Regions from separate parts of the Bacillus sp. FAU18 genome, predicted to be linked through region 1. Evidence: predicted binding sites of a transcription regulator. Region 1 holds the regulator's gene; the other holds the start of a gene.

What was found. Region 1 encodes NrdR, which represses ribonucleotide reductase genes. Its sites were predicted from a motif close to AACACNATATATNGTGTT; they were not measured.
Region 2: a site for NrdR is predicted at 1,963-1,980, ahead of nrdI (class Ib ribonucleoside-diphosphate reductase assembly flavoprotein NrdI). Genes of this name have one in related genera too.

Annotation. Positions count from the first base shown of each region.
Region 1 covers NZ_JBVYHZ010000004.1:775,837-779,250, reverse strand. Annotated here, with positions in the region: gene AC0OMU_RS15080 (glyceraldehyde-3-phosphate dehydrogenase) at 1-311, shown strand, start outside; gene speD (adenosylmethionine decarboxylase) at 550-930, shown strand; gene nrdR (transcriptional regulator NrdR) at 1,204-1,662, shown strand; gene dnaB (replicative helicase loading/DNA remodeling protein DnaB) at 1,777-3,195, shown strand; gene dnaI (primosomal protein DnaI) at 3,223-3,414, shown strand, end outside.
Region 2 covers NZ_JBVYHZ010000003.1:1,139,624-1,143,037, forward strand. Annotated here, with positions in the region: gene miaA (tRNA (adenosine(37)-N6)-dimethylallyltransferase MiaA) at 1-736, shown strand, start outside; gene hfq (RNA chaperone Hfq) at 776-997, shown strand; gene AC0OMU_RS05895 (YmzC family protein) at 1,193-1,468, shown strand; gene AC0OMU_RS05900 (hypothetical protein) at 1,550-1,780, shown strand; gene nrdI (class Ib ribonucleoside-diphosphate reductase assembly flavoprotein NrdI) at 2,023-2,415, shown strand; gene nrdE (class 1b ribonucleoside-diphosphate reductase subunit alpha) at 2,375-3,414, shown strand, end outside.

The DNA.
Region 1 (3,414 bases):
ACGTCTCATTGGTTGATCTCGTTGTTGATCTGAAAACGGATGTTACGGCTGAAGAAGTAAACGAGGCATTTAAACGCGCTGCCAAAACGTCGATGTACGGTGTACTTGATTACTCAGATGAACCGCTCGTTTCGACTGATTATAATACGAATCCGCATTCAGCGGTCATTGACGGGCTTACAACAATGGTAATGGAAGACAGGAAAGTAAAGGTGCTGGCGTGGTATGACAACGAATGGGGCTACTCCTGCAGAGTTGTTGATCTGATCCGCCATGTAGCGGCACGAATGAAACATCCGTCTGCTGTATAAAATAAGGTCATGGACACATTTTAAAGAAAAAACCCTTAACAACATATTTCTGAAAAAACGCACCTTGCAAATTAGACTTAAACACAGTATACTATTTTTCGTGAACTTCTTGCTTGAGACTGTTTCGGAATTACTTAAAGGGTTAGGACCTCTCCGGACTAACTTTCCCCCGTGGTAAATGGCCGACCCAGTTGTTGGAATTTCACTTTTTAATTCTTGTTAAGGGGGGTCCATGACTATGGAAACAATGGGGCGTCACGTTATCTCCGAGCTATGGGGATGCGATTTTGATAAGCTGAATGACATGGATTTTATTGAAAAAACGTTTGTAAATGCTGCTCTAAAATCAGGTGCTGAGGTGCGCGAGGTTGCATTTCACAAATTTGCACCGCAAGGCGTAAGCGGAGTTGTGATTATTTCTGAATCACACTTAACGATTCACAGTTTTCCTGAGCACGGATATGCGAGCATTGATGTTTATACTTGTGGAGACTTAGATCCTAATGTCGCTGCTGATTACATTGCAGAGGCATTACATGCTGATACAAGAGAAAACATTGAAATACCAAGAGGAATGGGGCCTGTGCAGATTAAACAGGCGCAAGCGAAAGTACTATAAAGTAAATTGCGAACACAAAGGGAGCTGAAGCTAGAAAGCCATTATGCGCTTTTTAGCTTATGCTCCTTTTATTTTTATAAAGAAACGAGAGTGTCAGCTTTTTCTTTTTTCATTTTTTTTGTAAAATAAGAAGGAGATTTTCACAAACCACCTAATGCTAAAGAAACAAATTTAACACCGGCTCTCCCGACAGATGCTGTCACATCTATTTTTAAAAGGCGGAGGCTGCCGAAAATACATTGCAGGGAACGATATAGTTGGGAGCTGATTTTATTGAAATGTCCTTCATGCCAGCATAACGGAACACGAGTCCTTGATTCACGGCCTGTGGATGACGGAAAGTCGATTCGCCGAAGACGCGAGTGCGAATCCTGCCACTACCGGTTTACGACCTTTGAGAAAGTGGAGGAAACCCCGCTCATCGTCGTGAAAAAAGAAGGTGTGCGTGAGGAATTCAGCAGAGAAAAAATGCTGCGCGGCCTCATAAAAGCATGTGAAAAAAGGCCTGTTTCACTCAAAACGCTTGAAGACATGTGCTTTGATATTGAAAAAGAGCTTCGCAATCAAGGCTGCTCCGAGGTGAAGAGTGAGCTCGTCGGAGAAATGGTCATGGACCGGCTGGCTAAGATTGACGAAGTCGCATATGTGCGGTTCGCGTCCGTCTATCGGCAGTTTAAAGATATAAACGTCTTTATCGATGAATTAAAAGACTTAATAAAGAAAGAGCGTTAAAAGAGCTAAGAGGATTCTTCTAGCTCTTTTCTCATGTGCAAAATTGGCATTTGATAGATATAAGAAACGGTGTAAAATGAAAGGTAGAAACAAATTCGGAAGGTTTGAGAATGTATGGCTGACTATTGGAAAGATGTACTGCCTGTAGACCCGTATGTGGTTAAAAGCAGATCGATGCTGCAGGATATCGACAGACAAATTATTACACAACTGTACCAGCCCTTAATCGGCCCTGTTGCATTCTCTCTTTATATGACATTGTGGGGAGAGCTTGAACAAAACCGTCTGTGGGGCGGAGAGTCCACACATAGACAGCTGATGGGGATGACACAGTCCAACTTAAAAACGATCCATCAGGAACAGGGGAAGCTCGAGGGCATCGGATTGCTGAAAGTATATATGAAAGAATCCGAGCGGCAGGAGCGCCTCTTTATATATGAACTCCTTCCGCCGCTCAGACCAAATGAATTTTTTGAAGACGGAATGCTGAATGTTTTTCTGTATAATAGAGTCGGAAAAACGAAATATCAGCAATTAAAACAATTTTTTACGCACCCGGCCATTTCAGAAGATGCGAAGGACATTACGCGGCCGTTTAATCACGCGTTTGAATCGCTGCAGCCGAGTGAATGGAAGCTCACATCCGATATGGAGGAAACGGTAAGGCTTGCCGAGGGGTCCGAGTATACTTCTGTCGGACAGTCTCCGTCCTACACCATAACGGAGGATGTGTTTGATTTTGATTTGTTTTTAGCGGGACTTTCTGAGACGATGATACCGAGAAAAGCGATGACCCAGCAGGTGCGGGACACAATCAAAAAGCTTTCTTATCTGTACGGAATTGACCCTTTGCAAATGCAAAATGTTGTGATGAGCGCAATTGATGAGCGTGACGTCATTACGACGGAGGCATTAAGAAAAGCGGCGAGCGACTGGTATCAAATTGAAAGAAACGGACAGTTGCCCGATTTGGTGGAAAAAACACAGCCGGTGCATCTGCGTGAAGGCGAAAAACCGGCAGAAGAGGATTCTCTGGATGGGAAGCTGATCGCATTGCTGGAGGCGATTTCTCCGAAGAAGCTTCTGCAGGACATTGCTGACGGAACAGAGCCGTCAAAAGCTGATCTGAAGATCATAGAAGAAATTATGTTCGAACAGAAGCTCGAGCCAGGCGTCACAAATGTGTTAATTTATTATGTCATGCTGAAAACCGACATGAAGCTGTCGAAAAACTATATTCAAAAAATCGCTTCGCATTGGGCACGCAAAAAGGTAAAAACGGTCAGGGAAGCGATGAAGCTCGCAATAGAAGAAAACCGCCAGTATCTTGAATGGGCTGAAGGAAAAACAAAGTCTTCGAAACGAAACCAAAAAGTGATTCGTGAAGAAAAGCTTCCTGATTGGATGACAGAAAAGGAAACAGCGTCTGATTCAGAATCCGGACAGCAGAAGCTGCATCCGCAGGATTTGGAAGAACAGAAGAAAAAGATGATGGAAGAAATGCAAAAACTGAAAAAATACTCTGCCTATTAAAGACAGAGATGCGGGGTGAAGGAATAGATGGAACCAATCGGCCGTTCCCTGCAGGGCGTAACCGGCAGGCCGGATTTCCAAAAACGTCTTGAACAAATGAAGGAAAAAGTCATGAAAGATCAAGATGTTCAAGCATTTTTAAAGGAAAACGAAGAAGTGATTGACCAAAAAATGATCGAAAAGAGTTTAAATAAGCTTTATGAATATATCGAACAAAGC
Region 2 (3,414 bases), on a different contig from region 1:
TCCCCAAGACTCTTTCTCTACTGCCGATTATCAAAGCTTAGTAAGAAATAAAATCAGCGAGATTGCAAATAGAGGAAAGCTTCCGATGATTGTCGGCGGTACAGGGCTTTATATACAATCTGTGCTTTACGATTATACATTTACGGAAGAGGCAAATGATCCCGTGTTTCGAGAGAGCATGCAAATGGCTGCTGAGCGGGAAGGCGCTGACTTTCTTCATGCCAAACTTGCTGCAGCAGATCCCGAGGCAGCAGCTGCGATTCATCCGAATAATACAAGAAGAGTCATTCGCGCACTGGAAATTTTACATACGTCCGGAAAAACGATGTCCCAGCATTTGAAGGAACAAAAACGAGAACTTCTGTACAATGCAGTGTTAATCGGCCTGACAATGGATAGAGACACACTTTACGAAAGAATTAATCAGCGGGTCGATATGATGATGGAGTCAGGTCTTCTTCCGGAAGTGAAGCGCTTATACGACAAGAACGTGAGAGACTGTCAATCAATACAGGCGATAGGCTATAAAGAGCTGTATGCATATTTTGACGGTTTTGTGACACTTTCCGATGCTGTCGAACAGCTAAAGCAGAACTCGAGGCGGTATGCGAAACGCCAGCTGACGTGGTTTCGCAACAAAATGCAGGTCACATGGTTCGATATGACACCGCCTGTTGATATGGAGCTGAAAAAAAAGGAAATTTTCACACATATAGCAGGAAAACTCGAACTTTAATCGAAACTGTATGATATAGAGAATCAAGGAGGACGAAACATGAAACCGATTAATATTCAGGATCAGTTTTTGAATCAAATCCGGAAAGAAAATACGTATGTCACTGTTTTTTTGCTGAACGGCTTTCAGTTGCGGGGCCAGGTGAAAGGCTTTGATAACTTTACCGTATTGTTGGAATCGGAAGGTAAGCAGCAGCTTATATATAAACATGCGATCTCAACGTTTGCGCCGCAAAAAAACGTCCAGCTTGAACTCGAATAGATCAAAAAATGCCATGTCAAGACATGAGGAAAGGCTGCCGGGGGTTCCCGGCGGCCATTTTTAACATGAATCCACTTTTGCTACAAGCTTTTTGTGTAAGCTGACCATGCCAAGGCACGGTCTTTTTTTATGAGAACAACATACGGAAGTAAAAATGGTATATTATGTATAAAATGAATTTGGGAGTGATCGACCTTGTTTGAAAGTGAAGCAGAACTGAGACGAATCAGGATTGCACTTGTATGGATAGCTGTTTTTTTACTGTTCGGGGCGTGCGGGAATCAAGAAACCATTATTGAAACAGACAGCGGCAATTCAGACTATGAAACGCCTCAGCCCACCTCGTTTCCGCTTGAACATAATCATTTTGGCGTTATGGAGGACGGCTATATTAAAATTTATGAGTATAATGAGTCCAGCAATGAGGTAAAGCTGAAGAAAGAATACGACACGGATGATGAACTTGAATAAAATTCACAAGCATCCGAATTTACAAAGCGGATACTACCCGCTAAACTAAATACAGACACAGATCAAACAGAGGGTGAAAACATGAAGCATAAAGTGATCGTGAATCATTGGGAAGAAATTTGCGAAGATGATTCTTGCTATGAATACGGAACAAGTATCATTGTGAACGGAAAAGAATTAATCAGAGAAGCGTCAATTATCACTGCTTTGAAGGCGGTTTTAGAAGAGATCGGCGCGGATGTTGAAATAGAAGAAACAGTAGAGAGCGAAAAATGCTGTGATAGCTTAAGAAAAAAAAATCTAGACTACTAAGCAGTTTTTTTTCATGTTATGATATACATCGGCTAAAAACGACACCCCGAGTAGGACGAGAGATGATTCTCGTTCTGCTCTCTTTTTTGGGCCCTAATGAGTCTGCCCATTTGCCTGATTTGATCAAAATATGAATTTTTCATAAAAACGAATCTATATATTGTGTTTTTGCTAGAGGGTAGTATACTATATATAGTGTTAGTGATGAGAGATTCATATTTTTTGATAGGTCGTGATAAAACGTGGTACAAATCATATTTGATTCGAAAACAGGGAATGTTCAGCGGTTTGTGAATAAAACAGGCTTTCAGCAGATACGCAAGGTGGACGAAATGGACCACGTGGACACTCCGTTTGTTTTGGTCACCTACACGACAAACTTCGGTCAGGTACCGGCATCAACACAATCATTTCTCGAAAAATACGCCCATCTCTTATTAGGTGTCGCTGCGAGCGGCAACAAAGTATGGGGCGATAACTTTGCAAAAAGCGCCGATACCATTTCAAGACAATATCAGGTGCCGATCTTGCACAAATTTGAACTCAGCGGCACATCTAAAGACGTTGAATTGTTTACTCAGGAGGTAGAAAGAGTTGTCACAAAATCAAGTGCCAAAATGGATCCAGTTAAATAACGAAATCATGATCCAAAAAGATGGGAAATTCCAGTTTGATAAGGATAAAGAGGCTGTACATAGCTATTTTGTAGATTATATCAATCAAAACACAGTCTTCTTTCACGATTTAAAAGAGAAGCTGGATTATTTGGTTGAAAATCAATACTACGAAGAGGAATTCTTAAGCCTTTATTCTTTTGAAGACATTAAAGAAGTGTTTAAGACAGCTTACGCTAAGAAGTTTCGTTTTCCTTCCTTCATGAGTGCGTTTAAATTCTATAATGACTATGCTTTGAAAACGAATGACAAGAAAAAAATCCTCGAGCGTTATGAGGACCGGATCTCAATTGTTGCGCTGTTCTTCGCTAACGGCGACACTGAGAAAGCAAAAGAATATGTAAACCTGATGATCAATCAAGAATATCAGCCGAGCACACCGACATTTTTGAATGCCGGCAGAAAACGCCGCGGTGAACTTGTGAGCTGCTTCTTGCTCGAAGTTAATGATTCTTTAAATGACATTTCAAGAGCAATCGATATCTCCATGCAGCTTTCTAAGCTTGGCGGCGGGGTTTCTCTTAACCTGTCCAAGCTTCGCGCGAAAGGTGAAGCCATTAAAGATGTTGAGAATGCGACAAAAGGCGTTGTAGGCGTCATGAAGCTTCTTGATAACGCGTTCCGTTACGCTGACCAAATGGGACAAAGACAAGGATCCGGCGCGGCGTATTTAAACATTTTCCACCGCGATATCAATGATTTTCTTGATACGAAAAAGATTTCTGCGGATGAAGATGTGCGTGTCAAAACGCTTTCGATCGGTGTTGTCATTCCGGATAAGTTTGTTGAGCTTGCACGCGAGGACAAAGCGGCTTATGTATTCTACCCGCACACGATTTATAAAGAGTACGGCCAGCACATGGATGAGATGGACATGAACGAAATGTACGACAAGTTTGTCGACAACCCTCGGGTGAAAAAGGAAAAAATCAACCCGCGGAAACTTCTTGAAAAATTGGC